DNA from 4 places in the Kitasatospora sp. NPDC032150 genome. Region 1 is predicted to be linked to each of the others. Evidence: riboswitches for the same ligand, from Rfam matches in the RefSeq annotation. Region 1 holds a riboswitch; each other region holds the start of a gene.
What was found. A riboswitch is a leader RNA that binds a small molecule or an ion and turns the genes downstream of it on or off. The one in region 1 is predicted to bind cobalamin.
Positions count from the first base shown of each region.

Region 2: it holds a riboswitch for cobalamin, as region 1 does, so the genes downstream of both, ACZ5ON_RS20985 (cobalamin biosynthesis protein) here and nicT (Nickel transporter NicT) in region 1, are expected to answer to the same signal.
Region 3: it holds a riboswitch for cobalamin, as region 1 does, so the genes downstream of both, cobN (cobaltochelatase subunit CobN) here and nicT (Nickel transporter NicT) in region 1, are expected to answer to the same signal.
Region 4: it holds a riboswitch for cobalamin, as region 1 does, so the genes downstream of both, ACZ5ON_RS12485 (ribonucleoside-diphosphate reductase subunit alpha) here and nicT (Nickel transporter NicT) in region 1, are expected to answer to the same signal.

Region 1 covers NZ_JBVIMH010000002.1:407,248-415,092, forward strand. Annotated here, with positions in the region: gene ACZ5ON_RS04200 (TetR/AcrR family transcriptional regulator) at 1-597, opposite strand, end outside; gene ACZ5ON_RS04205 (ArsR/SmtB family transcription factor) at 698-1,060, opposite strand; cobalamin riboswitch at 1,145-1,360, shown strand; gene nicT (Nickel transporter NicT) at 1,392-2,489, shown strand; partial or broken gene ACZ5ON_RS04215 (peroxiredoxin) at 2,738-3,352, shown strand; gene ACZ5ON_RS04220 (M24 family metallopeptidase) at 3,441-4,547, shown strand; gene efp (elongation factor P) at 4,627-5,187, shown strand; gene nusB (transcription antitermination factor NusB) at 5,190-5,630, shown strand; gene ACZ5ON_RS04235 (thioesterase family protein) at 5,812-6,648, shown strand; gene ACZ5ON_RS04240 (hypothetical protein) at 6,798-7,712, shown strand.
Region 2 covers NZ_JBVIMH010000017.1:71,921-79,765, reverse strand. Annotated here, with positions in the region: gene ACZ5ON_RS20995 (putative cobaltochelatase) at 1-60, opposite strand, end outside; gene ACZ5ON_RS20990 (cobyric acid synthase) at 67-1,602, opposite strand; gene ACZ5ON_RS20985 (cobalamin biosynthesis protein) at 1,658-2,614, opposite strand; cobalamin riboswitch at 2,735-2,934, opposite strand; gene ACZ5ON_RS20980 (alpha/beta hydrolase family protein) at 3,164-4,279, shown strand; gene ACZ5ON_RS20975 (hypothetical protein) at 4,529-6,034, shown strand; gene ACZ5ON_RS20970 (CDP-alcohol phosphatidyltransferase family protein) at 6,210-7,088, opposite strand; gene ACZ5ON_RS20965 (phosphatidylserine decarboxylase) at 7,075-7,764, opposite strand.
Region 3 covers NZ_JBVIMH010000012.1:57,544-65,388, forward strand. Annotated here, with positions in the region: gene cobN (cobaltochelatase subunit CobN) at 1-2,287, opposite strand, end outside; cobalamin riboswitch at 2,521-2,672, opposite strand; gene ACZ5ON_RS16250 (cobalamin biosynthesis protein CobG) at 2,747-3,988, shown strand; gene ACZ5ON_RS16255 (precorrin-8X methylmutase) at 3,985-4,611, shown strand; gene ACZ5ON_RS16260 (precorrin-2 C(20)-methyltransferase) at 4,608-6,164, shown strand; gene ACZ5ON_RS16265 (S41 family peptidase) at 6,326-7,231, shown strand; gene ACZ5ON_RS16270 (DUF3224 domain-containing protein) at 7,301-7,708, opposite strand; gene ACZ5ON_RS16275 (cobalt-precorrin-6A reductase) at 7,807-7,845, opposite strand, start outside.
Region 4 covers NZ_JBVIMH010000008.1:140,674-148,518, forward strand. Annotated here, with positions in the region: gene mctP (monocarboxylate uptake permease MctP) at 1-51, shown strand, start outside; gene ACZ5ON_RS12470 (histidine phosphatase family protein) at 481-1,224, shown strand; gene ACZ5ON_RS12475 (helix-turn-helix domain-containing protein) at 1,319-2,290, opposite strand; gene ACZ5ON_RS12480 (GNAT family N-acetyltransferase) at 2,931-3,425, shown strand; cobalamin riboswitch at 3,479-3,636, shown strand; gene ACZ5ON_RS12485 (ribonucleoside-diphosphate reductase subunit alpha) at 3,794-6,202, shown strand; gene ACZ5ON_RS12490 (ribonucleotide-diphosphate reductase subunit beta) at 6,202-7,272, shown strand; gene def (peptide deformylase) at 7,345-7,845, opposite strand, start outside.

The DNA.
Region 1 (7,845 bases):
GGGCAACCGGTGCAGGCCCAGGCGCAGCATCGGGTCCGGCTCGTCGGGGTCGTCGATCACCTGGCGCTTGTCGACCAGCAGGCAGCCCAGGTTCCAGGCCACGAACCTCCGGTAGATCATCAGCGAGGTGGCGTGGTCGAAACCGGCCCGGCCGAGTACGGCGAGGAGATGCTCGGTCAGTTGCAGCACCGGGGCGGGGCGGCGGGCCATCGGGACGCTCAGCGGACGGATGGCCACCAGCGGCAGGATCTCGGGGTGGGCGTGCGCCACCGAGGCGGAGGCAGCGGCGATCCGGCGCAGTTCCGCTCGCCAGGCCTGGCCGCCTCCGGCCGGCGCGGTGGCCTCGGCCGAGCTCCGCAGCAGGGTGATCACCTCGGCGAAGTAGGCCTCCACCAGGCCGTCCAGCAGGGCTTCCTTGCCCGGGGTGTAGCGGTAGATGGCCATCGACTCCACGCCCAGGTCGGCGGCCAGCCGGCGCATGGTGAGCGCGCCCAGGCCCTCCCGGTCGACCAGCGAGACGGCCGTGGCGAGCACCAGGGGCCGGCTCAGCCGTCCGCGCTTCTCGGGAGAGCCCCGCTCGGGCTCCGCTGCTGCCATCTCCGCCTCCCTCGCCGTGCCCGCGGGGATCGGTCGTCAGCTGACAACAGAAGGATACAAGCCACGCACCGGCCGTCGGGAGGATCGGGCGCACCGCAGCTCAGTCCTGGTGGCCCAGCACCCCGTGTGCCAGTACCTCGGCGACGGCGGGGTCGACCAGCCGGTAGCGGATGATCCGCCCGTCGCGCTCGCCGGCGACCAGCCCGGCGGCGCGCAGCAGGCGCAGCGCCTGGGAGACCGCCGGGTCGCGCATGCCGGTGGCGACGGCGAGGTCGGTGACGGCGAGCGGTCCCGTCTCGTGGAGGGCGAGCAGCAGGGAGAGCCGTCCCGGGTCGGCGAGCAGGGCGAAGCGTTCGGCCCAGGACCGGACGTGCTCGGTGTCGCCGATCGCGGCGATCGCCTCGCAGACCCGGTGCCCGTCGATGGTCCTGCGGTCGGCGCGGTCGGCGGGGACGAGATGCATGACAGGCATTCTCGCAGCAGTGTCACCTGTGATACCCGACACCTGCACAGCTGTGCAGGCTTGCAGCGGTACCGTACGGCCCCCTACCGTTGTGCCCGCCGTGGTGCTCGGGAAGACCGGTGACGGACTCTCAGGAGTCCCAGACCGGAGCGGCCCTCGCCACTGTGATCGGGAAGTACCGGCACCATCCCCGCCCCCGCCAGGGACGGGCGGCCACTGGACGAGAACGCGTCCGGGAAGGCCGGGTGCGGGTGCGTTCGACCCGTCAGCCAGGAGACCGGCCACGGCATCTCACGAACTGATCCACGAGGTGCTGGAGCGTGACCCGCAGATGACCCTGCCCAGAACCGATGCCGCTCCGGCGGCGGCCCCCGCCCTGCCCGCCTTCCGCTGGAAGCGCGAGGACACCGTACGGACCGCCGGTCTGATGGCGGTGATCCTGGCCATGCACGTGCTGGCCTTCGGAGTCCTGATCCTCCTGGTGGCGCCGGAGAAGTACCAGGTCGGAACCCAGGTCTACGGGATCGGCCTCGGCGTGACCGCGTACACCCTGGGGATGCGGCACGCCTTCGACGCCGACCACATCGCCGTCATCGACAACACCACCCGCAAGCTGATGGCCGACGGCAAGCGCCCGGTCTCGGTGGGCTTCTGGTTCGCGCTCGGCCACTCCTCGATGGTGGTCATCATGGCCGCGCTGGTGGCCGGCGGTGCCGCGCTGGCCGGGACGCTGATGGACGACCAGTCCACGACCCACCAGGTGCTCGGCATGATAGGCACCACCGCCTCAGGGGTGTTCCTCTACCTGATCGCCGCGCTCAACCTGGCCGCGCTGGTGGGGATCGCGAAGGTGTTCCGGGCGATGCGCGCGGGCCAGTACGACGAGCGCGAGCTGGAAGCGCACCTCAACTCGCGCGGTCTGATGAACCGGATCCTCTCCCGGGCCACCCGCTCGATCACCCGGCCGGGCCAGATGTTCCCCGTCGGCATGGTGCTCGGTCTCGGCTTCGACACCGCGACCGAGGTCACCCTGATGGTGATGGCGGGTTCGGGTGCGGCGGCCGGTCTGCCCTGGTACGCCATCGTCTGCCTGCCCCTGCTGTTCGCGGCCGGAATGAGCCTGTTCGACACCCTCGACGGCACCTTCATGAACTTCGCGTACCAGTGGGCGTTCTCCAACCCGGTTCGCAAGGTGTACTACAACCTGACCATCACCGGTCTCTCCGTCGCGGTCGCCTTCATCATCGGGACCATCGAACTGGTCGGCGTCCTGCACGAGAAGCTGGACCTCACAGACCCGGTGACGGGCTGGATCGCCGGACTGAGTCTGGACAACGTCGGGTTCGTGATCGTCGGCCTGTTCCTCGTGGTCTGGATCGCGGCGATCGGCTACTGGCGCTTCGCCAAGGTCGAGCAGCGCTGGTCCTGAACCGGGCCCTGGCCGACCCGCGCCGATCCCCGGACAACGTACAACCCGCCCGGCTTCCGGGCAGGTTGGTGGTCGGCCGGGGATCGGGGGAGTCGTACTGCCCAAGACCGAGGCGAAGCCGCACAACTGGCGGATCGGGGGTCGGGAGTACGGCCGGCACGAGGAGCGCCGCGGCCGCCGCTCCGCGTACCAGTCGCCGGTGCCGGCCCGCAGCGCGCTGGTGGTGATCGACATGGTGCCGTCGCCGACGCGGGCGCGGCCCGCTGCGACAACTGGTCGCCCTCCAGGACTGGGGCGACGGCTGGCTGCTGGGCGACGGCACGCCCACGGCCACCACCACCGACGCCTCCCGGGAGGCGGAGCGCGTACACGGCCTGCTCGGCACCCGGATCCCCGAGCTGCTGCTCCCGGGCGCCGACGGCGAGCCGCACGACCCCGTCGCCGCCCCCGCCACCGTCATCTACTGCTTTCCCGGAGCCTTCGCCCGGCCCGAGTCCTACCCGCCCGGCTGGTCCGCGGTACCCGGCGCGCCCGGCTGCACCCTGGAGTCGGTGACCTACCGGGACCGGCTCGCCGAGTTCACCGCAGCGGGCGCCGCCGTGCACGGCGTCTCCACGCAGCGACCGGACGAGCAGCGCGCCTTCGCCGCGGCCGAACGCCTCGGCCTCCCGCTGCTCTCCGACCTCGCCTTCGGCTTCACCGGTGCACTGCGCCTGCCCACGGTCCGGGCCGCCGGAACCACCAGGCTGAAGCGGCTGACCCTGGTGGCCGACCGGGACGGCGTCATCCGCGAGGTGCTCTACCCCATCCTCGACATCACCGCGAGCGTGACGGCGGCGCTTGCTGCGGTCCGGGCGCTGTGACGCGCCGGGACCACCCGATCCGGTCATGCCGTCCGCCCATCGGCCCGCTGAACGGGCGGGGTCCGGTCCGGCTCCGTAGGCTCGGTCCATGTCTGATGCGTACGCGGTCCGACGGGAGCGGCTGAGGGAGCACTGCAGCGCCTCGGGGTTCGACGCGGCGCTGATCACCCGCTCGGCGAACGTCCGCTACCTCACCGGCTGCCCGCCCTGCGGTGCGAGCCTGCTGCTCACGCGCGAGCGGGTGCTGCTCGCGCTGCCCGACGACCTGCCGCCGGACGACACCGGCCAGCACGCGCTCGGCGAGGACATCCCGCGGCTGGCGGTCCCGAGGGAGACCGACACCGCCCTGGCCGCCGTCGAGGCGGCGGGCCGCCTGCGGGTGCGGGACGTGGGGGTGGAGGAGCACGACCTCACGGTCAGCCGCCACCGCCGCGTCACCGAACTGCTGCCGGACGCCCGGGTGGCCGACCTCTCCCGGGCCGTCGAGCGACTGCGGGTGGTCAAGGACGAGCACGAGATCGCCGATCTGCGGATCGCCGCCGAGATCGCCGACCAGGCGCTGGGCGAACTGCTGGAGTCCATCCTGGTCGGCCGCACCGAGCGCCACCTGGCGATGGAACTGGAGCGCCGCATGATCGACCACGGCGCCGACCGCGCCGCCTTCCCGGTCTCCGTCGGCACCGGCACCCACTCCGGTATGGAGGGCCACCAGCCCACCGACCGCCGGGTCGAGGAGGGCGACTTCCTCACCGTGGTCCTCGGCGCGCAGTACCGGGGGTACGGGGTCTCCACCGCCCGCACCTTCGTGATCGGCGCCGCTCCCGCGCCCTGGCAGGTGGAACTCCACCGGCTGGTCTTCCGCGCCCAGCGGGCCGGCCGGGAGGCGCTCGGCCCGGGGGTGCCGCAGAACGTACCCGACCAGGCGGCCCGCGAGATCCTGCAGGCGGCCGGCCACACCGAGCACTCGCCCCGTCCGGTCGGACACGGCATCGGCCTGGAGATCCGGGAGGCGCCGCGCCTCGGCCCCACCGACATGGGTAAACTGGACAACCGCGTACCGGTAACCGTCGGCCCAGGAGTTCACATCCCGGGCAAGGGCGGGGTCCGGATCGAGGACACGCTCGTCGTACGCCCCCTCGAAGAGGGCGGGCCCGAGCTGCTCACCATCACAACCAAGGAGCTCCTCGCCCTGTAGGCCACGGCTTCGCCGCGGTGGCCGCGGGACGCGCGCCCACCTTGGTTCCTTGACAGCTATATCAGGAGTAAGTGCGCCCGTGGCTTCCACGAACGATCTCAAGAACGGCATGGTCCTCAACCTGGACGGCAAGCTGTGGTCCGTCGTCGAGTTCCAGCACGTGAAGCCCGGCAAGGGCCCGGCCTTCGTGCGTACCAAGCTCAAGGAGGTCCTGACCGGCAAGGTCGTCGACAAGACCTTCAACGCCGGCGTCAAGGTCGAGACCGCCAACGTCGACAAGCGCACCATGCAGTTCTCGTACATGGAGGGCGAGAACTTCGTGTTCATGGACATGGACACCTACGACCAGCTGCCGATCGAGCCGAGCGTCGTCGGTGACGCCGCCAAGTACCTGCTGGAGGGCTTCGACGCCCTGGTCGCGCAGCACGAGGGCAAGCCGCTGTACGTCGAGCTCCCGGCCGCGGTCGAGCTGGTCATCGCCGAGACCGAGCCGGGCGTCCAGGGCGACCGCTCCACCGGTGGCACCAAGCCCGCCAAGCTGGAGACGGGTGCCGAGATCCAGGTCCCGCTCTTCGTCACCACCGGCGAGAAGGTCAAGGTCGACACCCGCGACGGCAGCTACCTCGGTCGGGTCAAGTAATCGTGTCATCTGCCCGTACCAAGGCCCGGACCAGGGCTTTTCAGATCCTCTTCGAGGCAGACCACCGCGGTGTCGACCCGCAGCAGGTGCTCGCCGACTGGGTCGGCCGCGCCCGCGAGCCGAAGCCGGACGAGGGCACCCCGCAGGTCGGTGAGTACACCATGGAGCTCATCGAGGGGTACGCCCGGCACGCCCGCCGGATCGACGAGCTGATCTCCCAGTACGCGGTGGGCTGGACGCTCGACCGGATGCCGATCGTGGACCGCAACGTGCTGCGGCTCGGCGCGTACGAGCTGATCTGGGAGGACGGCGTCCCGGACGCGGTCGTCCTGGACGAGGCGGTCGAGATCGCCAAGGAGTTCTCCACGGACGACTCCCCGGCGTTCGTCAACGGTCTGCTCGCACGGTTCATGGAGCTCAAGCCGACGATCCGTCGCGACTGACCTCCCGCCGCCCGCGCGAGCGGGAGTTTTGCGCCGGTGATCCGTCGCAGCCGACCGTCGTTCCTCCGCTCTGCTCAAGGCCCGCCGGATTCCGCGTCCGGCGGGCCTTCGCACGCCCCCGGGTGGTGGCGTATGTTGGCTACCGACCGGTAACTTTGCAATGGCGAAGGGCGAATCACGCATGACCACCGCGATCCGAAGCGAGTTCGATCGGGGCATCGCCCTGACCCAGCGCCCGGGCGAGCCGGGCCACTACGACGGCGAACTCGACGCGGGTTGGCAGATCGGCGGCGGTATCAACGGCGGCCTGCAGCTCGCCCTCGCCGGACACGCGCTCTCGATCCGGCACGGTGCGGACAGCTCGCACGCCGATCCGATCTCGATCAGCGGCTACTACCTCTCCGCCGCCGCGCCCGGACCGGTCGACGTCCGGACCGAACTCGTCCGCCGCGGCCGCAGCCTCTCCACCGGCACCGCCTCGCTCAGCCAGGACGGCAGGGAACGGCTCAGGGTCCTCGCCAGCTACGGCGACCTGTCGGACGCGGAGGGCGCCGTGCACACCAGCGCCACCCCGCCGCAGCTGCCCCCGCCCGAGCGGTGCGTCAGCGTCGCCGACGCCCCCAGGGAACTGATCTCGCAGGCCGCGCTGCTGGAGCGGTTCGACCTGCGGCTCGACCCGGCGACCGTCGGCTGGGCGGTGGGGCAGCCCTCCGGGAGCGGCCGGATCCAGGGCTGGTTCAAGCTGGCCGACGGCCGCGAGCCCGATCCGCTGATGCTGCTGCTGGTCGCCGACGCGCTGCCGCCGGTCACCTTCGACCTCGGCATGCCGGGCTGGGCGCCGACCGTCGAGCTGACGGTCCACCTGCGGGCCAGGCCGGTACCGGGCTGGCTGCGGGTCGTCCACTCCACCCGCAACCTGGCCGGCGGCTACTTCGAGGAGGACGCCGAGGTCTGGGACGAGTCCGGCCGCCTGGTCGCCCAGTCCCGCCAGCTCGCCCGCGCGCCGCGGCCGCAGTAGCGCCGGGGGGCGCCGCGCAGCGCCCCCACCACAGCGACTCACGGGTGGTTACTGAGCTGTGACACGCCGTACGTGTGCGACTCGCGGGGATGGGGAGTAAGAGGAGCAAAACGGCAGACCGCTGCCACTCCCCGGCCAAGGAGCACCAGATGTCGCGGAACAGCCACACTCCCCGGATCTTCCGCTGCACGGTCGGTGTGCCCGGCCAAGGCCGGATCCAGCCGCAGTCCCGCCGCCGCGCCGAGCAGGCCTTCGTCACCGGCATCCTCACCAGCCACGCCGACTTCGAGCGCGCCCGCCCCTGGGGGTTGACCGACGCCGCGGACTTCGACAGTTACCTGGTGGACACCGCCGTGCTGCTGGGCGAGGCGCAGCAGGCTTACGGCAGCGTCCGGGCCAGGATGTTCCACCCCGGCGACTTCACCGACTTCTGCCTGCTGCACCACCTCGACCCGGCCACGCCCGCCGCCCGCGAGCGGTATCTGCTCAACCCCGCGCTCCGTACCCAGCTGCTGCCGTACCAGGGCGAGGAGCTCTCCGGCGACTTCATCCCGCGACTGGTCCGGGCTCGGGAGGGCGGGCTGACCATGTGCCACGTCGACCTGCTGCTCGGCGGACAGCTGCTCGCCGGTGCGGGCGGAGGCCAGGGGGCCGCGAGGGGGGTGCCGGACGCCAGGGTCCGGTCGGCCTTCCAACGGGGCGGCGAGCTGTTCCGGCGGATGCTGGTCGGCGCGGGCTGCGGTGCGTACGAGTTTCGCTGCGCCGTCGAGGCGCCCGGCGGGCGGCTCACGGCGGACGCCCGGATCCTGCACTGGGAGGACGGCGCTGTCCGGCTCAACGATGAGGATCTCGACCTGGTCTGCGCGGTGTTCTGCGCCGGTCTGGCGCTCGAACTGCCGGGGGTGGCGGTGCTGCACGGTTCGCAGGGCGGGGCGGGCAGCTGCGGCGAGTACCGGCAGGTGGCGTGGGCCTGGCAGAGCACGGGGTTCGACTGGGCTCCGGCGAGCCTGAACCTGGGGGAGATCGCGGCCCGGCCGGGATTCGGCCTCGGCTCGGTCTGCTGAGCCCCGCGCGGGCCCGGGACGGGCCGGTCGGGAGACTCCGACGCGGGCGGCACCGGTTGTGCGCGCGGCACCGGTTGTGCGTGCCCTCCGTGCGCGCCCGGCAGAAGAAGCGCAACGGCGGTGCCACCCCGAT
Region 2 (7,845 bases), on a different contig from region 1:
CCCGAGCCGCAGGTCGGCCATGCCGACGATCGCGGTGAACGGGTACGGGAGGTCACTCATCAGCTCTCAGCTCTCCATCAGTCGCGGTGCACCGGGCGGAAGGAACGGCAGTCCGTCCGGTACCCCGCCCTCGATCAGCTTCCACAGCGCATCGGTGTCGGCGTGCTCCTCGATCAGGTCGCCGAGCCGGTCGAGCCTGGCCTCCCGGGCCGCCGCGAACGAGGTGTCCGGCGCGGGGACGAACTCCCGCCCGGACAACTCGGCGATCCGGTGCAGCAGTCGGCGGCGGAAGGCGTCGTTCTCCAGCACGCCGTGCCAGGTGGTGCCCCAGACCGGGCCGAGGCGGCAGCCGTCCAGGCCGTGTCCGCGGCCGTCGGTGACGAAGGCCTCGCCGCCCTCGACCGACACCACACCGTGGTGGATCTCGTAGCCCTCGACCCGCTCGCCGAGCGCCTCGCCGACCGGCCGGGCCAGCACCTTCTCGGCACCGAAGACCACCCGGGTCGGCAGCAGGCCGAGCCCGGCGACCTCGCCGGCCCTGGACTCCACCCCGTCCACGATCACTTGCCCGAGCATCTGGTAGCCGCCGCAGATCCCGAGCACCGGCAGCCCGGCGGCCACCCGCGCCTTCAGCGCGGGCTCCAGGCCGCGCTCGCGCAGCCAGGCCAGGTCGGCGACGGTGGCCCGGGTGCCGGGCAGCACCACCAGGTCGGCGTCGGCGAGCTCCTCGGGCCGGGTCGCCCAGCGGACCAGCACGCCGGGCTCCTGCGCCAGCGCGTCCACGTCGGTGAAGTTGGAGAGCCTCGGGAAGCGCACCACCGCCACCCGCAGGACGTCCCGGCCGACCGGCCCGCTCGCCTCCGCCCGGTCCACCACCGTGGTCAGGTCGAGCGAGTCCTCGGCGTCCAGCCACAGCCCGGAGAGCATCGGCAGGGTGCCGAGCACCGGGCGGCCCGTCAGCTGGCGCAGCATCTCCAGACCGGGTGCCAGCAGCCGGGCGTCGCCCCGGAACTTGTTGACGAACCAGCCCGCGACATGCCGTTGGTCCTCGGCCGAGAGCAGCGCCAGCGTGCCGTACATCGCGGCGAAGACCCCGCCCCGGTCGATGTCCCCGACCACCACCACCGGCAGTCCGGCGGCCGTGGCCAGCCCCATGTTGGCGATGTCCCGGTCCCGCAGATTGATCTCGGCCGGCGAGCCCGCGCCCTCGCAGACCACCACCTCGTACCGGCTGCGCAGATCGGCCAGGCACTCCAGGGCCCGCTCCAGCAGTACGGGCTTGCGCTCGCGGTAGTCCAGCGCGCCCACCTCGGCGACCGGCCTGCCGAGCAGCACCACCTGACTACGGCCGTCGCCGCCGGGCTTCAGCAGCACGGGGTTCATCGCCGCCTCCGGCTCGATGCGGGCGGCCTGCGCCTGCATCGCCTGGGCGCGGCCGATCTCGGCACCGTCGGCGGTGACGAAGGAGTTGAGCGACATGTTCTGCGCCTTGAACGGCGCCACCCGCACGCCCTGCCGGGCCAGCCAGCGGCAGATGCCCGCCGTGACCACGCTCTTGCCCGCGTCCGAGGTCGTCCCGGCGACCAGCAGTGCCCCGCTCATGCTCCTCCACTCCGCTCAACAGTCTCATCCGGGCCGGTCGTTCCCACTCCGCCGCTCACGACCGACCCCGCCGCCAGGTCCACAGCGCCCGCCCGGTCACGGTGACCGCCAGCGCCAACGCCCCGACCCGTCGGGAGAGCTGACACGCGCGCTCGATGTCCGCCACTTCAACCGGCCGCAACTCCCCACCGAGCACCGGCCGGTGCTCCACCCGCTCGCCGTAGCGCAGCGTCCCGCCCAGCCGCACCCCGAGCGCCCCGGCGAAGGCCGACTCGGCCTGCCCGGCATTGGGGCTCGGGTGCGCGGAGCCGTCCCGGCGCCAGACCCGCCAGGCGGTCCGCGGCTCGGGCGCGGCGGCCACCGCGAGCAGGGCGGTCAGCCGGGCACCGGGCCAGCCGGCCACGTCGTCCAGCCGGGCCGAGGCCCAGCCGAAGCGCAGATGGCGCGGCGAGCGGTGACCGACCATCGCGTCCAGCGTGTTGACGGCCCGGAAGGCGAGCAGCCCCGGCGTACCGGCCAGCGCACCCCAGGCCAGCGCGTTGACCACGGCGTCGGCGGTGTTCTCGGCCACCGACTCGACGACGGCGCGGGCGATCTGCTGCTCGTCCAGCGTGCTGGGGTCGCGGCCGCACAGGTGCGGCAGCCGCTCCCGGGCGGCGGCCAGATCGCCGGCCCGCAGCGAGTGGCCGATGGTCCTGGCCTCCCGGGTGAGCGAGGTACCGCCGAGCACCGTCCAGGTCGCGGCGGCGGCCAGCGCCGCCCGCCCGTACCGGCTGCGCCCGAGCGCCCGCTCGGCGAGGTGCGCCCCGGCCGCGACCGAACCGACGCACACGGCGGTGTACCCGGCGCCCGCCGCCCGCCGGTCGCGCCAGAGCGCGCGCTCCAGCCGCCCGGCGGCGGCACCGAAGACGGCTACCGGATGCCCGCGGCGGGGGTCGGCGAGGACGGCGTCGGCCAGGTAGCCGGCGACACTGCCCAGGGCGAAGGCGGCGGCGCGGTTCAGGCGGGGCACGGTGCGGACACGGCGGCGGAGGCGGACCGGAGGGCGGGCACGGCCCGGTCGAACGGCGGCCGAACAGCGGCCAGGGCAGCCTGCATCGCGTGCGTGTCCTCACTCAGGGTCCGCGCCCTGGATCGACGTACCGGGGGAGAGAGTCTCCTGGCTCCCGGGTCGGACACGCCCTCGGGCCTCCCAGCAGCCGGACGACCGGACCGCCGTGACCATGAGTCGAGCGTGCTCCCCGGTGACAGTGGCGGGACCGCGCCGGATTCGCACCGGCTTCCTCTGCATGCCTCCGTTTGGCTGAAAGATCCCACCACGGTCCGCGACCGGGAGTCAACAGACCGCGCGGAGGGCTTGATCACAGCCGCCTCGGCCGTCCAGCGCCCACCGCGCGGCACGCCGCACGGGGTGGCGTCGGCTCCGCGGAGCGCCCGGCTGCCCGCCCCCGCGAAGGCCCGGCCCGCCGTCCGCACGGACGGACTACGCCCCGGTGGCAGGCCAGCCGTGCGGAGAGTGGACTGGAAGGTACCGTCCACGAAGCTCACACCGGGGAGCGCCATGCGTTGGGGAACCGCCGCCGCCGTGGCGGCCACCGCAGTAGGAGCCGGAGCGGCCGTCATCCTGATCGGCCGAAGGGTGTCCGAGCGCACGGTCCGTCCGCAGCCCGGGAAGCCGGGCCAGGCGGCCACACTGCGGGTGCACGAGATCGCCGCCGGACACGTCACCCTCACCCGGGCCCCTCAGACCGTACGCGCGGGCCGGTACGCGTTGGAGTGGGCCGGCGGCGGCCACGCGGTGGTCGGCGGGGTGCTGCGCACCGACATCCAGACCGTCACCCGCCGGCTGGAGCGTGCCGACAGCGGCACCCTCGACGTCGGCACCGAGGTCGAGCTGACCCCCCGGGTCTACCTCGGTGACCCGGCCACCGCCCTCGGCCTCGACTTCACCGAGACCGCCGCCCAGGGCGACCTCGGAATGCTGCCCGCCTGGTACGTCCACGCCATGCGCGGCACCTGGGTGATCCTGGTGCACGGCCCGGGCGCCGACCGCACCCAGGCGCTCCCGGTGCTCCCGGTGCTGAACTCGCTGAAACTGCCGACGCTGACCGTGACCTACCGGGGCGACGCCGGCACCCCGCACTCACCGGACGGACTCGGCCACTTCGGCGAGACCGAGTGGCGGGACGTCGAGGCGGCCGTAAGGCTCGCCCTGGAGAGCGGCGCGGGACGGGTCGTGCTGTACGGCTGGTCGTTGGGCGCCACGATGTGCCTGCTGACCGCCGCCAGGTCCACCCGGCGGGAGTCGGTCGCCGGGCTGGTGCTGGACTCCCCGATCCTCGACTGGCAGGAGAGCGTCCGCCGGGAGAGCGTCCGCGCCGGCATCCCGGGTGCCCTCGCCGAGCTCGGCGCCCTGGCCGCCGAAGGCCGCACCAAGGTGGATCCGGCGGCCCTCGCCCGCCTCGCGGACGGTACCGACCTGTACCTCCCGACCCTGCTGCTGGGCAGCCAGGTTGACGGCATCGCACCGATCGAGGCCGCCCGCCGGCTGGCGCACCGCCGCCGGGACCTGGTGAGCCTGCACGAGGTGCCGGACGCGGAGCACGCCCAGCTCTGGAACGCCGACTCGGACGGCTACGCCGAGGTGCTGAGGCGCTGGCTCACTCCGCTACTCTGATAATCCGGTGACTCTCCGTAGATATTCAATCACACTGGCTGGAAGTATCGGGGTCCGTTTCCGGCTCGGATCTGACGGATGATCGATCGATTTGTTGGGTGCACGACAGTCAGAACAAGCCAACCATTCGAATGTCAAGCCCGGTTTGCGGGTTGTTGCCCGATCTCTTCCACCTCTTCACACCGGGCGGCCGAAGACGCGCCGAACCCGATGTGACAGAAGGCCGGTGCACGGGGAAGACTGCACGGCGTGACGTCTCGGAACCCGCGCGACCGTGATGCCCCGCTCCAGCCGACGATCGGTGCCGGTGCGACGGTGACCCGTCTGCCCGGTACGGCCCGCCGCGCCGACGGCGCGTTCCCCGGCCACCCCGCCGGAGCTCGCCGCCGCGCCCCGGCACCCAAGCCGGGGCGCGGGAGAGTCCCGGTGCCCGACGGTTTCCCCGCTCCGGCCGAGCTCGCCCCGCTGGCCCGCCGGATGCTCGCGGACGCCGTACGGATCGCGCGCTGGGCCGGTGAGCTCGACAAGGTCGACCGCCGGGGCGAGCTGCTCCCCGAGGACGCCCGGGACGCCGGACGCGCCCTGGCGATGACGGTCGGCGCCGCGGCCAAGGCCTGGGGCCAGGCCCTGCTGGTGGGCCTGGTCGAGCCGCGCGAGGGCGGCGCCGGGCCGGGCTGGCGGCTGCACGCCTGGGAGCACGACGACGAGGCCGTGATCCGGGGCTGGTCCGCACTGTTCGACTCCTGGACGCTGGTCGCGCCCGTTCCGCCCGCCGCGATGCGCGGGGTCTTCGCCGTGCTCGCCGGGCAGGCCGTCGACCACGCGCCGCAGCTGCTGTCCTTCCTGCACCTGGTGGACGGCCCGGTCTCCGACAGCGAGCTGCTGGAGCTGCTCCGCCGGGGCCTGGACGAGCGCCGCCACGGCGCCGGGACGGGCACCCTGGCGCTCTCCCCGGTCCCGCACGCGGCCTCGGCCGTCTCCGCCGTCCGCGGCACCTGCCGCGAGCCGCAGGTGGACTCCCCGCCGGCCGCCCCCTCCGACGTCGCCGCCGTCCTCGACTGGATGCTGGACGGCCTCGCCGCCGTCGGCGCCCTGGTCCGCCGGGACGAGGCCGCGGAGCTCTCGCCGCTCGGGCACTGGGCCGTGCGCGCCAAGCTGGAGGAGATCTGCACGGTCGCCCAGACGGCCGCCGGGCACATCGAGCAGAGCGCCCTGGAGCTGCTGGACGCCTGCGCCAACTACTCCCCGGGCCCGGCCCGCGCCGAGTACCGGGCCTGGGTCGCCGCCCGTCCGGTGGACCGCGCGGTCGCCGAGCTGCTGGACGCCGCCCGGGGCGAGGACGCGCTGCTGCGCGGGCTCGCCTTCGAGGCGCTCCGGGTCGCCGGGGGCACCGCCGAGCAGGGCGTCCGGGCCGCCGTGGACGAGCCGGTGCTGCGGCCCTACGCGCTGCTCTGGCTGGCCGAGCAGTCGGACGAGGGGGTCTCCCCGGCCGATGTGCTCGGGGCGGTGGACGCCGCCTGGCTCTGGGTGGACACGGCCGCCGCCGTACTGGACCACGGGGAGACCGAGCTGCTGGTCGGCCATGTGGAGGGCGCTTCGGCGGGCGAGCCGGTGCGACTGTTCAACCGGGCCCGCCAGTCCGGCCACCCCCGCGCGGCCTCGGTCCTCACGGCCGTCGCGGGTGTCCATCCCGACCCCGCCGTCGTCCGCGCGGCCCGCCGCTCCGCCTTCAGCGTGCACCGCGGCGGCGCCTAGCCGTTCCGGGCGGCAGAGCGCCGGGTCCCGGGGTGGGACGGCCCGGCCCTCCGGGCAGCGGACGCTCGCGCCCCGGATTCCGTGGGAGGGCCCTCTGACCGGTCCCCCGAGAACACCGGAAGGGGCCCGGATCCTGTTCAAGGATCCGGGCCCCTTCCGGTGTTCAGGGTGGGCCTCAGCAGCCCCGCGACTCCGCGCGGCGGGCACGCACGTCGCCCACCTTCTGCCCCACCTTGCGGCGGATGACCAGCAGCGGAGCCATCGCCGCCAGCGTGATCTGCGCGATCGCCCCGATGTGCATCAGCGTGTCACCGCCGGGCAGACCGGCCGCCCAGGCCGCCAGGCAGCCGATGGAGACCACGATCCAGCAGAGCGTCGCGGTGGCGAGCAGCCCCTGCGGCTTCGGGTACTCGATCCGGCTCACCATCAGGTACGCCACACCGAGGATCATCAGCAGCCCGAGCAGCAGCGGCGGCTCAAGCAGCACGATGGCGATCACCGTCATCGCGCCCATCGGGCAGGGCATGCCCTGGAAGATCCCGGGCCGCATCTTGACGGCCGAGAACCGGGCCAGCCGAAGCACCACCGCGAGCAGTACGGTCACCGCGATGAACGCCGAGAGCTGCTGGTTGCTGTCCGGCGAGACGATGCCCCAGACCGCGACGAAGTAGGCCGGCGCGATGCCGAAGCTGATCAGGTCGGCCAGGTTGTCGAGCTCCGCGCCGAGTGCCGAGGAGCGCAGTTTGCGGGCGACCAGGCCGTCGAACAGGTCGCACATCGAGCCGATCAACAGCAGCGTCACCGCGGTGGCGGCGCTGTGCCGGTTCGGCATCGAGTCGCCCATCAGGTGCGGCATCAGCACCCCGGTGGTGATCGAGTAGATCGCCATGAAGCCGCAGACGGCGTTGCCGAGGGTCAGGAAGTCGGCGGTGGAGAGGTGCTGCGGCGAGCGGGGGGCGCGCAGCTCGCGGTCGCGCGCCCAGCGGCGGCGGTGCAGGCTGGTCTCCTCCTCGTCACTCAGGCCGACGAGAGTCTCAGGATCAGTCACGGTCAAGGCGCGTCACCCCGGCAGTGGTCTTCTGGCCGACTTCTACGCCGACCTCGACGCCGGCCGGCAGGTAGGTGTCTACGCGAGAGCCGAAGCGGATCAGGCCGACCCGCTCGCCCTGCTCGACCTTGGTACCGGCGTCCACGTACGGCACGATGCGGCGGGCCACGGCCCCCGCGATCTGCACCATCTCGATGTCGCCGAGCTCGGTGTCGAAGTGCCAGACGACCCGCTCGTTGCGGTCGCTGTCCTTGTTGAACGCCGGGACGAAGCCGCCGGCGACGTGCTCCACCGACGTCACCGTGCCGGGCATCGGGGCGCGGTTGACGTGGACATTGAGCGGGCTCATGAAGATCGCGACCCGGGTGCGGCCGTCCGGCCAGGCGTCGATGCTCTGCACCACACCGTCGGCCGGGGAGATCACTCTGCCGGTGCCGATCTCGCGCTCCGGGTCGCGGAAGAACCACAGCATGCCCGCGCCGAGCGCGCAGGCCGGTACCGCTGCCAGGGCCCACTTGCCGTTCCGCCGGGTGAGGGCGGTGGTGAGGGCGGCAGTGGCCAGGGTCGGGACGAACCAGGGGGTGGCACCGCGCGCGATCGTCACGCAGGGACGCCGACCGTCCGCCGGGGCGTCGAAGGCGCCGGTCGGAGCGGAGGTGTGAGGGGACGGGCTGATGGGCATCGAAGACCTTAGTCGCGGGGGATCATGGCCGCTGGACGGGGGCCACCGCGGGGATCGGTTGAGATGGGGACGGCTACTGTC
Region 3 (7,845 bases), on a different contig from region 1:
TGGCGCCGAGGGTGAGCGACGCCTCGTCCAGACCGAGCGCCTCGCGCAGGCCGGGCAGCGCGCTCACACCGCCCCAGATCTGCCGGGCGCGAAGGATGGCGAGCACGAGGTTGACCCGGTCCTCGCCGGCCGGCGCCTGACCGAGGACGTGCAGGCCGTCCCGGATCTGGGCGTCCTTGACCTCGCACAGCCAGCCGTCGACGTGCAGCAGGAAGTCGTCGAAGCCGTCGTCCTCCGGGCGCTCGTCCAGGCCCAGGTCGTGGTCGAGCCGGGCGGCCTGGATCAGGGTCCAGATCTGGGCGCGGATCGCGGGCAGCTTGGCCGGGTCCATCGCGGCGATGTTGGAGTGCTCGTCGAGCAGCTGCTCCAGGCGCGCGATGTCGCCGTAGGAGTCGGCCCGGGCCATCGGCGGGACCAGGTGGTCGACCAGGGTGGCGTGGGCGCGGCGCTTGGCCTGGGTGCCCTCGCCCGGGTCGTTGACCAGGAACGGGTAGACCAGCGGCAGGTCGCCGAGTACCGCGTCCGGGCCGCAGGCGGCCGACAGCGCGGCCGTCTTGCCCGGCAGCCACTCCAGATTGCCGTGCTTGCCGAGGTGGATCACGGCGTGGGCGCCGAAGCCGCCGTCCTCCTGGGACGCCGCGATCCAGCGGTAGGCGGCGAGGTAGTGGTGCGAGGGCGGCAGGTCGGGGTCGTGGTAGATGGCGACCGGGTTCTCGCCGAAGCCGCGCGGCGGCTGGATCAGCACCAGCAGGTTGCCGGAGCGGATCGCGGCCAGCACGATGTCGCCCTCCGGGTTCCGGCTGCGGTCCACGTACAGCTCACCGGGCGCCGGACCCCAGTGCTCCTCGACCCGCTCGCGCAGCTCGGCGGGCAGCTCGGCGTACCAGCGGCGGTAGTCGGCGGCCGGGATGCGGACGGGGTTGCGGGCGAGCTGGTCCTCGGTCAGCCAGTCCTGGTCGTAGCCGCCGGCCGCGATCAGGGCGTGGATGAGGGCGTCACCCTCGTGGGAGGGCTCGCTGACTCGCCCGCTCGCCTCCGGGCCCTCGTACCCGGTGCCGACGTTCCTCTCTCCGGCGCTCTCTCGTTCCTCGGTCGCTTGTCGTTCGTCGCTTTCGGCACCGGCGGGCCCTTCAGCTCGGGGCGGGGCGGTGTCCAGCCCCGGCAGTTCGTCGCCCAGGTCCATGCCCTCCTCGCGCAGCCGGTGCAGCAGGCGGACCGCGCTGGCCGGGGTGTCCAGGCCGACCGCGTTGCCGACCCTGGCGTGCTTGGTCGGGTACGCGGACAGCACCAGCGCCAACCGCCGCTCGGCGGGCGGGACATGGCGCAGCCGGGCGTGCCGGACCGCGATGCCCGCGACCCGGGCGGCGCGCTCGGGGTCGGCGGTGTAGACGGTCAGGCCGTCCTCGTCCAGCTCCTTGAAGGAGAACGGGACGGTGATCAGGCGGCCGTCGAACTCGGGCACGGCGACCTGGGTGGCGGTGTCCAGCGGGGAGAGACCGTCGTCGCTGTCCTCCCACTGGGCACGCGACCAGGTCAGGCAGAGCGCCTGCAGGATCGGACGGTCGAGCGCGGCGAGCGCACCCGCGTCCCAGGCCTCCTCGTCACCTCCCGCCTGCGCGTCGGCCGGACGGGTGCCGCCGGCGGCCAGCACGGTGGTGACGATCGCGTCGGCCCGGCCGAGTTCGGCGAGCAGTTCGGGCTCGGCGCCGCGCAGCGAGGCGCAGTACAGCGGCTTCGGGCGGCCGCCCTGGTCCTCGATCGCCTGGCACAGGGCCTCGACGAAAGCGGTGTTGCCGCTCATGTGGTGGGCGCGGTAGTAGAGCACCGCGACGACGGGGCCCTCGGTGGTCCGCGGGGTGCGCTCCAGCGGGCCCCAGGCCGGGGCCGAGGCGGGCGGGGCGAAACCGTGGCCGGTCAGCAGCACGGTGTCGGAGAGGAAGGCGCCGAGTTCGGCCAGGTTGGCCGCGCCGCCGTGCGCCAGGTAGGCGTGCGCCTCGGCGGCGATCCCGGCGGGGACGGTGGACAGCTCCATCAGCTGGGCGTCCGGCGCCTGCTCACCCGTCAGCACGACCACCGGACGCGGGCCGGCCAGCAGCGCGTCCAGGCCGTCCTGCCAGGCGCGGCGGCCGCCGAGCAGCCGGACGACCACCAGGTCGGTGCCCTCCAGCAGCGCGGGCAGGTCCTCGGCGGTCAGCCGGGCCGGGTTCCCGAGGCGGTAGCGGACCGGGCCCGCACTGGCGCGGGCGCTCAGCAGGTCGGTGTCGGAGGTGGAAAGCAGCAGGATCACGCGACGGCCCTCCCGGCCAGGTCGGCGCCCCGTGCCGAAAGGTGTGCCGCCCGCGGCCGAGCCGCTGGTTGGCGCTGTGAGAGCGCTGAGCGACAGCCTGCCGGCGATGGAGGGAGCGCAGGAGTGATGGGTGCCAGCGCCGGCTCAGCCCGCCCGTCGAGCGGGCGGGGCGCAGCAGCGCGTGCGGGCATGCGGAAGCGCACAGGTCTCAGGCCTTCCTCGGGGTCCGCGCCCCGGGCTAAGGGAGGACGGCAGGAGTTCCTGGCTCCCACGGCGGTGAACCGTGGTCACAGTGGCGGGACCGCACCGGATTTGCACCGGTTTCCTCCCCTTGGCGCCGTCGCTGGCGTGGACGGCCCACAGGACCGCCCGGGAGCATCGTACGGGGTGCGGCTGAGCTGGGGGAGTGTGATCTGTTCGGGCGGTGCATCCGGAACGGCAATCTGTATGCTCGCCGCCATGCCACCCGTACCCGACTCCGTCGCACCGGGCCCCGGTACGCCTGACCGCGGGCGTTCGGACGCCTGTCCGGGGGCCCTTCGTCTGCACACCGCCGACGACGGCGCCCTCGCCAGGATCCGCGTACCCGGCGGATCGCTGACGATCAGTCAGGCGATCGTGCTGGCCGACGCGGCCGAGGAGCTGGGCGACGGCGCACTCGAGACCACCTCGCGCGGCAACGTCCAACTGCGCGGCCTGCCTCCGGACTCCGGTCGTGAACTCGGCCGCCGCCTGCGCGACGCCGGCCTGCTGCCCTCGAAGACCCATGAGCGGGTCCGCAACATCGTCGCCTCCCCGACCGCCGGGCTGGACGGCCTCGGCCACGCCGATGTCCAGGACTGGGTGCGGGAACTCGACCGGCGGCTGTGCGCGAGTGAGAGCGCGGCCAGCCTCTCCGGCAAGTTCCTCTTCGCCCTGGACGACGGGCGCGGCGACGTCGCCGCACTGGACGCCGATGTGACATTGATCGCAACCGCAGGCGGTGGCGCCCTGCTGCGCCTCGGTCGCGCCGCCACCGCCCGCCCGGTGCCGCCCGGCGGTGCCGCCGAGCACGCGGTCCGCGCCGCCGAGGAGTTCCTGGACGCACTGCGCGCCAGCGGCGCCAAGGCCTGGCACCTGCGCGAGGTACCCGGACTGCTCGACCCGGGCGCCGAACCGCTGCCCGCGCTGCCGGCCGCCACTCCTGCCCCGGGCGCACTGCCCGGTGGACTCTCCGTGGGCCTGCGCTTCGGCCGGATGAGCGCCGCACGGTGGCGGCTGCTGGCCGCCGCCTCGGCCGGCGAGCTGCGGCTGACCCCCTGGCGCGGGATCGTCCTGCCGGGGGCGCCGGCCGACCGGCTGCCCGAGCTGGCCGCGGCCGGCTTCCGCACCGACCCCGGCTCGGCCTGGGAACGGGCCAGCGCCTGCACCGGACTGCCCGGCTGCGTCAAGTCGTGTGCCGACGTACGGGCCGATGCCGCACGGGCGTTGGACGCGGCGCGGGCCCCGGCCGGTGCCGGTCAACTGCCCGTGCACTGGTCCGGCTGCGAGCGGCGCTGCGGGCATCCGGCGGGGGAGTGGGTGGACGTCCTGGCCACCGGGCAGGGCTACCGGGTGACCCGCGTCGGTCCCGGGGTCGAGGCCCCGGGGTCGGGAGTGTCAGTGGATGTGTCGACGGAACAGATGGCGGAGGCGGTAGCCGAAGCCCGGAGGACCAAGTGATCGAGTACGAGAAGGACGGCGCGGCCATCTACCGCCAGTCCTTTGCCACCATCCGGGCCGAGGCCGAACTGGCCCACCTGCCCGCCGACGTGGCGCAGGTCGCCGTGCGGATGATCCACGCGTGCGGTATGACCGACCTGGTCGACGACCTGCTCTGGTCGCCCGGCGTGGTCGCGAGCGCGCGCGCCGCGCTGCGCGCCGGTGCGCCGATCCTGTGCGACGTTTCGATGGTCGCGAGCGGGGTGACCCGCAAGCGGCTGCCCGCCGACAACGAGGTGATCTGCACCCTCTCCGACCCCTCGGTGCCCGAGCTGGCCAAGAAGACGGGCAACACCCGCAGCGCCGCCGCGATGGAGCTCTGGCTGCCCCGGCTGGAGGGCGCGGTGGTCGCCGTCGGCAACGCGCCGACCTCGCTGTTCCGGCTGCTGGAGATGGTCGAGGCCGGTGCGCCGCGCCCGGCCGCCGTGATCGGTGTGCCGGTCGGCTTCATCGGTGCCGCCGAGTCCAAGGAGGCGCTGGCCGCACACCCGTCCGGCCTGGAGCACCTGGTGGTACGCGGCCGGCGCGGCGGTAGTGCGATCGCCGCGGCAGCCATCAACGCGATTGCGAGTGAGGAAGAGTGACGGCACGTCAGGAGAACGGGACCGGGCGGCTGTACGGTGTCGGCCTCGGCCCCGGCGACCCGGAGCTGGTGACCGTCAGAGCCGCCGCGCTGATCGGCCGGGCGGACGTGGTGGCCTACCACAGCGCCCGGCACGGCCGTTCCATCGCCCGCTCGATAGCCGAGCCCTACCTGCGCGGCGACCAGATCGAGGAGCAACTGGTCTACCCGGTCACGGTCGAGTCCACCGACCACCCCGGCGGCTACCGGGGCGCACTGGACGACTTCTACGAGGAGGCCGCCGCCCGGCTGGCCGCCCACCTGGACGCGGGCCGGACCGTCGTCGTACTGGCCGAGGGCGACCCGCTGTTCTACGGCTCGTACCAGCACATGCACAAGCGGCTGGCACACCGCTACCCCACCGAGGTGGTGCCCGGGGTGACCTCGGTGAGCGCCGCCGCCGCACGGCTGGGCACGCCGCTGGTCGAGGCCGACGAGGTGCTGACCATCCTGCCCGGCACCCTCCCCGAGGAGGAGCTGACCGCGCGTCTGGCCGCCACCGACTCCGCCGTGGTGATGAAGCTGGGCCGCACCTTCCCGACCGTACGGCGGGCACTGGAGCGGTCCGGCCGGCTGGCCGAGGCCCGTTACGTCGAGCGGGCCACCATGGCAGGGGAGCGCACCGCGCCGTTGGACGAGGTCGAGGCCGAGACGGTCCCGTACTTCTCGGTCGCCGTGCTGCCCAGCAGGATCGGGCGTACGCCCGCCGAGGCCGAGCCCGCCGAGGCCAGGCAACCTGTCGAGTCCGGGAAGGCCGCCGAGGACGCGGGCGAGGTCGTGGTGGTCGGTCTCGGACCGGCCGGGCCGCTCTGGCTGACCCCCGAGGCGCGCGGTGAACTCGCCGCCGCCACCGACCTGGTGGGCTACACCACCTACCTCGACCGGGTGCCGGTGCGAAGTGGCCAGCGGCGGCACGGCTCGGACAACAAGGTCGAGGCCGAGCGCGCCGAGTTCGCCCTGGACCTGGCCCGGCGCGGACACCGGGTGGCCGTGGTCTCCTCCGGCGACCCGGGCGTCTTCGCGATGGCCACCGCCGTACTGGAGGCCGCCTGCGAGGAGCCGTACCGCTCGGTCCCGGTGCGGATCGTGCCGGGGATGACGGCCGCGCACGCCGCCGCCTCCCGGGCCGGCGCCCCGCTCGGCCACGACTACGCGGTGGTCTCGCTCTCCGACCGGCTCAAGCCCTGGGAGGCGGTGGCCGGGCGGCTGCGCGCCGCCGCCGAGGCCGACCTCGTCCTCGCCCTCTACAACCCCGGTTCGCAGAGCCGCACCACCCAGGTCGGCCTGGCCCGCGACCTGCTGCTGGAACACCGCGCCCCCGACACCCCCGTGGTGATGGCCCGCGACGTGGGCGGCCCGACCGAGCGGGTGCGGACCGTCCGGCTCGCCGACCTCGACCCCTCCCAGGTCGACATGCGGACCATCCTGCTGGTCGGCTCCTCGCAGACCCGGGCGGTCCGGCGGGACGACGGCACCGAGGTGGTCTGGACCCCGCGCCGCTACCCGTCGGCCTGAGATGCCTGGGCGGAGCGCCGGGCCGTCCCCCGGCGCTCCGCCCGAACACCGTTCGGGCCGGGTATGCCCGCCGGCCTGCCCTGGTTCGCCTGTGTCCCGGCCCGTTCGTGCATCTGATAACCAGTCGGATCACCGGAGGCCGGGCGCTAGCATCCCGACCCATGACGACCAGAACCGACACCGCCGCGATACTCGACAGCGCCCTCGCCCGGATCACCGCCGGGTACGTCTTCCCCGAGCGCACCGCCGCCATCGAGACCACGATCCGGGGACACCTCGCCGCCGGGGCCTACGAAGGTCTTGCGGCACCCGAGTTGTGCGCGGCGGTCACCGCACACCTCCAGGAGGCCTGCCCCGACCAGCACCTGCGGCTGCTCCACCACCCGGAACCTCAGTCGATGGAGGAGGAGCCCGAGGAAGTCGCCCGGGCGGGCTTCGAGGCCAGGTGCGTGGCGGCCAACTTCGGTGTCGAGCGGGTCGAGCGGCTCGACGGCAACATCGGCTACCTGGACCTGCGCCTGATCGCGGACCCCGCCACGGCCGCCCGCACCTTCGCAGCCGCCATGGAGCTCCTCGCCCGAACCGAGGCCCTGGTCCTGGATCTCCGGAAGAACTCCGGCGGCCTGCCCGAGGGCGTCGCCCTGTGGTGCAGCTACCTCTTCCCGGACGGCGAGACCCACCTCAACGACGTCTACGACCGCGCCACCGGATCCACCCGCCAGTACTGGACCTCCACCCACCTGCCGGCCCCGCGCTACCTCGACCGACCGGTCTACGTACTGACCAGCGCTTCCACCTTCTCCGGCGGCGAGGAACTCGCCTACAACCTGCAGGCCAACAAGCGTGCCACCCTGGTCGGCGAGACCACCCGCGGCGGTGCCCACCCCACCGCCCGGATCGCCGTCACCCCGCACATCACCGTCACCGTGCCGACCGCCCGCGCGATCAACCCGGTCACCGGCACCAACTGGGAGGGCGTGGGCGTCATCCCGGACATCGCCGTCCCCGCCGACCGGGCGCTGGACGTCGCCGTCGAGGACGCGCTGCGTACCATCGCCGCCGGGTAGGACCCCCTCGGGGCCGTCCCGCCGGCGATGGTCTCCGGCGGGACGGCCCGGTCGCGGGCTCGGTGCGGTTCAGTTGAGCCGGTACTCGAACCAGATCCGGTGCGTGCCGTCGGCCTCGACCACCAGCCCGCCCGCGCCGGAGATGCCGGCCAGCTCGCCGGTGCCGCTCGACGGCACGATGGTGAAGAACTCGGCGCTGCGGTTGCTGCCGGAAGTCGACGCCGAATGCGCGAAGTTGAAGGTGCCGGCCCGGCCGTGCAGCGAACCCTTGAACGACTCCATCGCGAGATAGGTGCCGATCCCGGCGGCATGGTCGAACGCGGCGGTGAACAGGGTCGCGGAGTGGCCGACGACCTCGCCCTCGTAGTGCTTCTCCATTGTCGCGACACTCGCCGGGGTTCCGGTGGACACGGCCAGGGACGGTGCCAGCTCGGCCGGGGCGAAGTTCTTTACGGTGAACGTTCCGTCAGCTCTCATGAACTGATCGTATCGGCCGGGGCCGCCCCGGAGCGGTAAGTCGGCGCTCAGCGTGGGCGGTTCGCGGGTCTCCCGTCCTGAGCCCCGTGGTGGGGCGCTCAGGACGGGAGACCCGCCAGCCAGGTGAGGGCGCCCGG
Region 4 (7,845 bases), on a different contig from region 1:
GCCGGGGACAAGGCTCTGGAGGACGCTCCGGTGCCCGCAGCGGCGCACTGATCCGGGCAGGCGCACTCGACGCCAAATCGTGCGCCCTGTGATCGCGCCGTCACCTCCGTCAACACTGGAGTGGCGGCGCGATCTCTTCGCGGCGCGAACCGTCCTTGGACCGGCCGGCGATGGGGAGCGTGGATCGAGGAGGGGGCACATCCCCCAGCCTGGCGGCCGGGGGACCATCCCCCGGCCGAAGGCTGGGGGATGGTCGAGAGCCGAGTCTGGGCGTGCATCGTGAGGAGAGCGCAGCGGCGCTGCGCGCGACGAGGGATGTGCGTCCGAGGGCCCCTCCTGCCCGATGGCGGGCAGGAGGGAGAGAGCCATCGGCACGCGACGCCGCGGGCCCTGTTGCCGGCCGGTCATAGGCGCGACCATGGAGTGCGCGTGGCTCGCGCCTGCTCACCGAGTCACGGACACCAACGGGGAGAACCGGCCATGGCAGAACTCACCAGCGTCATCAACGGACACCGCCTCGCAGCGTCCCGGCGGCCGCTGCCCTCCGTCCTGATCGCCACCCGGCACGGCGAGAGCACCGCCAACGTCGAGTTCGGGATCGCCGCCGAGACCGGCGCGCTGACCGTCCCGATCACCAGCCGGGACGCCGACATACCGCTCTCCCCGCACGGCCGGCGCCAGGCACGCGACCTCGGGCGCTGGTGGGCCGGCCTGCCCACCGCCGACCGCCCCCGCGCCGTCTGGTGCTCCCCCTACGTACGCACCGCCGAGACCGCCCGGATCGCGCTCGACCGGGCCTGTGGCCTCGGCGCGGTGCCGGACGCTCTCGCGGTCAGGTACGACGAGCGGCTGCGGGACAGAGAACTCGGCATCCTGGAGATGCTGACCGCCGCCGCGATCGAGAAGGAGCACCCCGTCGAGGCCGCCCGCCGCCGCAAGATGGGCGAGCTCTACTACCGGCCGCCCGGTGGCGAATCGTTCCTGGACGTGGCCCTGCGGGTGCGCAGCTTCCTGCGCGACCTCTGCGAGGAGGAGGACGGGCGGCCGGTGCTGGTGGTGGCGCACGACTGCACGGTGCTGATGCTGCGCTACGTCCTGGACCGGCTCACCGAGCCCGAGTTGCTGGACCTGCGGGCGGTGAGCAACTGCTCGACCAGCCTGTGGCGCTCCCAGGCCGGCCGGCTCCACGCCGAGCACTGGAACTCGGTCGCCCACCTGACCTGACCGCCCGGGGCCGCCGGGCAGTTGCGCACTCGGCGCCGCACCGGGCCGCCGGGCCGCTCACGCGCCTCGCCGCACCCGGGGCGTCGCCCGCCGGTCAGCCCCGGCTCCGCTCATCCGGCCAACTCCCCGCGAAGGCGCGGCGATACGCCTGCGGCGTCGTCCCGAGCCAGCGGCCGAAGTGGTGCCGGAGGGTGGCCGCGTTGCCGAAGCCGCAGCGGGCGGCGACCGCGTCCACGGGCTGACTGGTGCTCTCCAGCAGGCGCTGGGCCAGCAGCAGTCGCTGGTTGGTGATCCAGCGGTGCGGGGTGGTGCCGGTCTCCTGCTGGAAGCGGCGGGCGAAGGTGCGGGGCGACATGTGGGCGCGGACGGCCAGCTGATCCACCGTCAGGCCACAGTGCAGGTGCTGGCGCAGCCAGTCCAGCAGCCCGCCGAGCGAGTCCGCGTCGCACACCGGCATCGGCCGGTCGACGAACTGCGCCTGCCCGCCGTCGCGGTGCGGGGCGACCACCATCCGCCGGGCGATCCCCCGGGCCACCTCCGCGCCCTGCAGCTTGCGGACCAGGTGCAGGCAGGCGTCGATCCCGGCGGCCGTCCCGGCGGAGGTGATCACCGGATCGTCGTCCACGTAGAGCACGTCGGGATCGACGGTGGTGCGCGGGAAGCGCCGGGCCATCTCGTCGACGTGCTTCCAGTGCGTGGTGGAGCGGCGCCCGTCCAGCAGCCCGGCGGCGCCCAGCAGGAAACTGCCGCTGCAGATGGACAACGCGCGCGCCCCGCGCTCGACTGCCGCGCGCAGTGCTTCGACGAGCGCCTCCGGGTACTCGGCGCGCCGCCCCACCGCGGTGACCACGATCAGGTCCGCCTCGGCCAGCCGCTCCGGCCCGTACGGGACCTCCAGGCCGAAGCCGGCGTGGGTGGCATGCCGCCCGGGACGGTCGGCGGCGAGGGCGAAGTCGTACACCGGCAGCCCGTCGTCGCTGCGGTCGAGCCCGAACACCTCGGAGGCGACGCCGAGTTCGAACGGGTGGACCGGCTCCAGCACCACTGTGGTGATGTTCTTCAGCATCCGCACAGGATGCCGTACGCCCTCGTCCGCCTCCGGCCTCCCGGCCCCGCGGCGGCCCTCGGCCGCCGGGCCGTGCACACCGCTCCGCATCCCCGTGCCCCTCCCTCGTCCGTCGCCCCTCCCCTGCCCGCCGTCCGGTGCCTTCCGCCCCGTGGCTCGGCCGGGCCGCCGGCCGCCGCGGCATCGGCCCGCCCCAACCCGCGAGAGGCTGGCAGGATTTCGATGCAATCGGTCGTTCCTGCCACTCGTGGCAGCGGCCCGCGCGGACGAGGGTGGAGGACATGACTCCCGAGACCCTCGCGACCTCGCTCGGCCTGATCGGCACCATCAGCGGCTTCGGACTGCTGGGCTTCCTGATCGGCCGTGAGCTGACCGGCCGCGGCCGCGGGCCCGGCCCGGGCGGCGGCTACGGTGGTCCTGACGACGGTCACGACGACCCCAACCACCCTTCCGCCCCGGTTCTTCCCGACCGCCTGTACGGCACCATGCCGGCCGCCTCCGCCTTCCCCGCCAGCGCGCCCCCGCTCCCCGCCGGCGCCCGCCCGGCGAGCCCTCCGGCCGGCGCCACGCCCCTCGCCGGCACCCGCCCGCCCGCCACCCTGGCTGCCGTGGGCCCCCTCCCGTCGGGCACACTGTCCGGATGGGCATCCTCATCCGCCGCGCCCTCGAAGAGGACCTCGAAGCCGCAGGTGAAGTCACGGTCGAGGCGTTCGTGGGCGACGGTCACACCTCGCCGGACAGCGGCTACGTCCAGCTCCTCCGGGACACCGGGCGCCGCAACGAGGAGGCCGAACTCCTCGTCGCGCTCGACCCGCACACCCGGCAGGTCCTCGGCTGTGTGACCCTCGCGGTCGGCGGCACCGAGTGGGCCGACATCGCCGAGCCGCACGAGGGCGAGATCCGGATGCTGGCGGTCGGCGCGGCGGCCCGCGGACGCGGCGCCGGGGAGGCCCTGGTCCGCGCCGCGATGGCCCGCTGCCGGGAGCTCCGGCTGGCCGGGATGGCCTTCTCGACCCGCCCGGCGATGAAGGCGGCGCACCGGATCTACGAGCGCCTGGGCTTCGTCCGGACCCCCGACCGGGACTGGACGGCGGCTCCCGGGATCGACCTGATGGTGTACTCGATCACCTTCTGAACACCCCTCCCGCACAACCACGCGGTTGGTCCGCCTGCGACACACGGCACTACATGTGGTGCCGCATCGTCGGACCGCCACAACATGTATGCTCGCTCTCGCTGTCGAAGCAGGGGAACCCGGTGTGAATCCGGGACTGCCCCGCAGCGGTGAGCGGGCGGCTCTCCAGGCCCCCGCAAGTCCGGTTACCTGCCGACGGTGTGCCACACGGCTTCCCCGCAGATGCCTTGCAGCACCGCAGTACGTCCGGGCCTCGCGGGTGGGCCAGGGGGTAGAGAGCGCGTCGGTCCCCGGTCGTGCTGCACCTCCCTGCGCTCATGTCGGTCCGGATGACCCTCATCCGACGCCGCCGCCAGGAGAGAAGCGCCTTGACCATCGCTGCCTCAGTTGCCCTGCCTTCCCAGGGTTCCGCCGCCACCGCCCAGACCGACCCCGGTGCGGCACTGCTTCGGCTCCTCACCGACCGCAGCGTGGACCTCCCCCAGGTGGACCCCGGCCACGTCGCCGCCGCCGCGCTGCGCGGCCGCCACGCCGGCTCGGACTTCGCCGAGCTGCGCGGGCTGGCCGTGGAGGCCGCCGCGTCGATGATCGCCGAGGACCCCCAGTACTCGAAGCTGGCCGCCCGCCTGCTCGCCATGGAGATCGCCGACGAGGCGATGAGCCAGGGTGCCGTGTCGTTCTCCGCCTCGATCGCCGTCGGCCACGCCGAGGGCCTGATCGGCGACGCCACCGCCGCCCTGGTCGCCAAGCACGCCGAGGCCTTCGACGCCCTGATCGACCTGTCGGGCGACGACCGCTTCGAGTACTTCGGCCTGCGCACCGTGCAGTCCCGCTACCTGCTGCGCCACCCGATCACCCGCATGGTGATCGAGACCCCGCAGCACTTCCTGCTCCGCGTGGCGGCGGGCCTCGCGGTGGGCGACAGCGAGCAGTCGGTGGCCGAGGTGGCCGAGCTCTACCGGCTGATGAGCCGCCTGGAGTACCTGACCTCCTCCCCGACGCTCTTCAACTCCGGCACCAAGCACCCGCAGATGTCCAGCTGCTACCTGCTGGACTCGCCGCTGGACAACCTGGACTCGATCTACAACCGCTACGCGCAGATCGCCCGGCTGTCCAAGCACGCCGGCGGCATCGGCCTGTCCTACTCCCGGATCCGCTCGCGCGGCAGCCTGATCCGGGGCACCAACGGCAAGTCCAACGGCATCGTGCCGTTCCTGCGCACCCTGGACTCCTCGGTCGCCGCGGTCAACCAGGGCGGCCGCCGCAAGGGCGCGGCCTGCGTCTACCTGGAGACCTGGCACGCCGACATCGAGGAGTTCCTGGAGCTCCGCGACAACACCGGCGAGGAGGCCCGCCGGACCCACAACCTCAACCTGGCGCACTGGATCCCGGACGAGTTCATGCGCCGGGTCAACGCCAACGAGGACTGGTCGCTGTTCTCCCCGGCCGACGTCCCCGAGCTGGTCGACCTGTGGGGCGAGGAGTTCGACGAGGCGTACCGCAAGGCCGAGCAGGCCGGCAAGGCGGTCCGCACCATCCCGGCGCAGACCCTGTACGCCCGGATGATGCGCACCCTGGCGCAGACCGGCAACGGCTGGATGACCTTCAAGGACGCCTCCAACCGGGCCGCCAACCAGACCGCCCTGCCGGGCCGTACGGTGCACTCCTCCAACCTCTGCACCGAGATCCTGGAGGTCACCGACGACTCCGAGACGGCCGTCTGCAACCTCGGCTCGGTCAACCTCGGCGCGCACGTCGCCGAGGGCGCGTCCGCCGGTGACCTGCTGAACGCGATGGACTGGGAGCGGCTGGACGCCACCGTGCGCACCGCCGTGACCTTCCTGGACCGGGTCATCGACATCAACTTCTACCCGACCACCGAGGCCGGCACCTCCAACTCCCGCTGGCGGCCGGTGGGTCTGGGCGTGATGGGCCTGCAGGACGTCTTCTTCAAGCTCCGCCTGGACTTCGACACCGCCGAGGCCCAGCAGCTCTCCACGCTGATCGCCGAGCGCATCATGCTCACCGCGTACGAGCGCTCCAGCGAGCTGGCCGAGCAGTTCGGCCGGCACGAGGCGTACGGCGAGACCCGCGCCGCCCGCGGCCAGCTGCACATCGACCACTACGACGTGACCCCGCAGTGGACCGAGCGCTGGGACGCCCTGCGCGCCAAGATCGCCGAGACCGGTCTGCGCAACTCCCTGCTGCTCGCCATCGCGCCGACCGCGACCATCGCGTCCATCGCCGGTGTGTACGAGTGCATCGAGCCGCAGGTCTCGAACCTGTTCAAGCGCGAGACCCTGTCCGGTGAGTTCCTCCAGGTCAACCCGTACCTGGTGCGGGAGCTGAAGGAGCTGGGCGTCTGGGACCAGCAGACCCGGGACGCGCTGCGCGACTCCAACGGCTCGGTCCAGGAGTTCAACTGGCTGCCCGCCGAGGTCCGTTCGCTCTACCGCACCGCGTGGGAGCTGCCGCAGCGTGCGCTGATCGACCTGGCCGCGGCCCGGATGCCCTACCTGGACCAGAGCCAGTCGCTGAACCTCTTCATGGCCGCGCCCACCATCGGCAAGCTCAGCTCGATGTACGCGTACGCCTGGAAGGTCGGTCTGAAGACCACCTACTACCTGCGCTCCCGCCCGGCCACCCGGATCGCCCAGGCGGCCCCCGGCGCCGCCCGCACCGCCGTCCCGGTGCCCGCCCCGACCATGACCCAGGCCGAGCAGGACGCCATCGCCTGCTCCCTGGAGAACCCCGAGTCCTGCGAGGCCTGCCAGTGATGACCGCCCACCCGTCGCCCGACCACCGCCCCTCCTCGCCGGCACAGAGCGCCGACAGCCCGTCCGACCGCAAGATGCTGCTCGACCCCGGCTTCGAGCTGACCCTGCGCCCGATGCGCTACCCGTCGTTCTACGACCGGTACCGGGACGCCATCAAGAACACCTGGACCGTCGAGGAGGTGGACCTGCACTCCGACGTCGCCGACCTCGCCAAGCTGAGCGAGGGCGAGCGGCACCTGATCGGCCGCCTGGTCGCCTTCTTCGCGACCGGTGACTCGATCGTCGCCAACAACGTGGTGCTGAGCCTCTACAAGCACATCAACTCCCCCGAGGCCCGGCTCTACCTGTCCCGGCAGCTGTTCGAGGAGGCCGTGCACGTCCAGTTCTACCTGACGCTGCTCGACACCTACCTGCCCGACCCGGACGACCGCGCGGCGGCCTTCGCCGCGGTGGAGAACATCCCCTCCATCGCGCAGAAGGCGCGGTTCTGCTTCAAGTACATGAACGCCGTCGACCACATCGAGTCGCTGCAGACCAAGGAGGACCGCCGGGCCTTCCTGCTCAACCTGATCTGCTTCGCGGCCTGCGTCGAGGGCCTGTTCTTCTACGGCGCCTTCGCCTACGTGTACTGGTTCCGCAGCCGCGGCCTGCTGCACGGCCTGGCGACCGGCACCAACTGGGTGTTCCGCGACGAGTCCATGCACATGGACTTCGCGATGTCCGTGGTGGACACCGTCCGCGAGGAGGAGCCCGACCTCTTCGACGACACGATGGCCAAGCAGGTCACCGAGATGCTGGAGGAGGCCGTCGAGGCCGAGCTCCAGTTCGCCCAGGACCTGTGCGGTGACGGCCTGCCCGGCATGAACACCGAGTCGATGCGCGAGTACCTGCAGGCCGTGGCCGACCAGCGGCTGGCCCGCCTCGGCCTGCCGGTCCGCTACGGCTCCACCAACCCCTTCGGGTTCATGGAGCTGCAGAACGTCCAGGAGCTGACCAACTTCTTCGAGCGCCGGGTCTCCGCCTACCAGGTCGCGGTCGAGGGCACGGTCTCCTTCGACGACGACTTCTAGGAGTCGGCGCCTTCCAGGGCACCAAGCGCGAAGGCCGGTACGGGAGTTCCCGTACCGGCCTTTGCGCTGCCGTCAGTTGTTCGGCACCGTCGCGTACTTGGGGGTGCCCTCGGCCATCTGCTTCAGGGCGTCCTTGCGGTCGCGCTTGGAGAGCTTGTCGATGTACAGGAAGCCGTACAGGTGGTCGGTCTCGTGCTGCAGGCAGCGGGCGAAGAAGCCGGTGCCCTCGACCCGGACCGGGTTGCCGTCCTTGTCCTGGCCCCGCACCGCGGCGTAGGCGGGACGCGGGAGTTCGGCGTAGGCGGTGGGGACCGAGAGGCAGCCCTCGTGGCCGTCGTCCAGGACCCGGCGGCGGTCGGCCGGGAACTCCTCCAGCACCGGGTTGATGACGTGGCCGATGTGACGGACGCCGTCGTCGTCCGGGCAGTCGTACACGAAGACCTTGAGGTCGACGCCGATCTGGTTGGCCGCCAGGCCGACGCCCTCGGCCGCGTACATCGAGGCGAACATGTCGTCGATCAGCGTGGACAGTTCGGCGTCGAAGGCGGTGACCTCCTGGCACTCGCGGTGCAG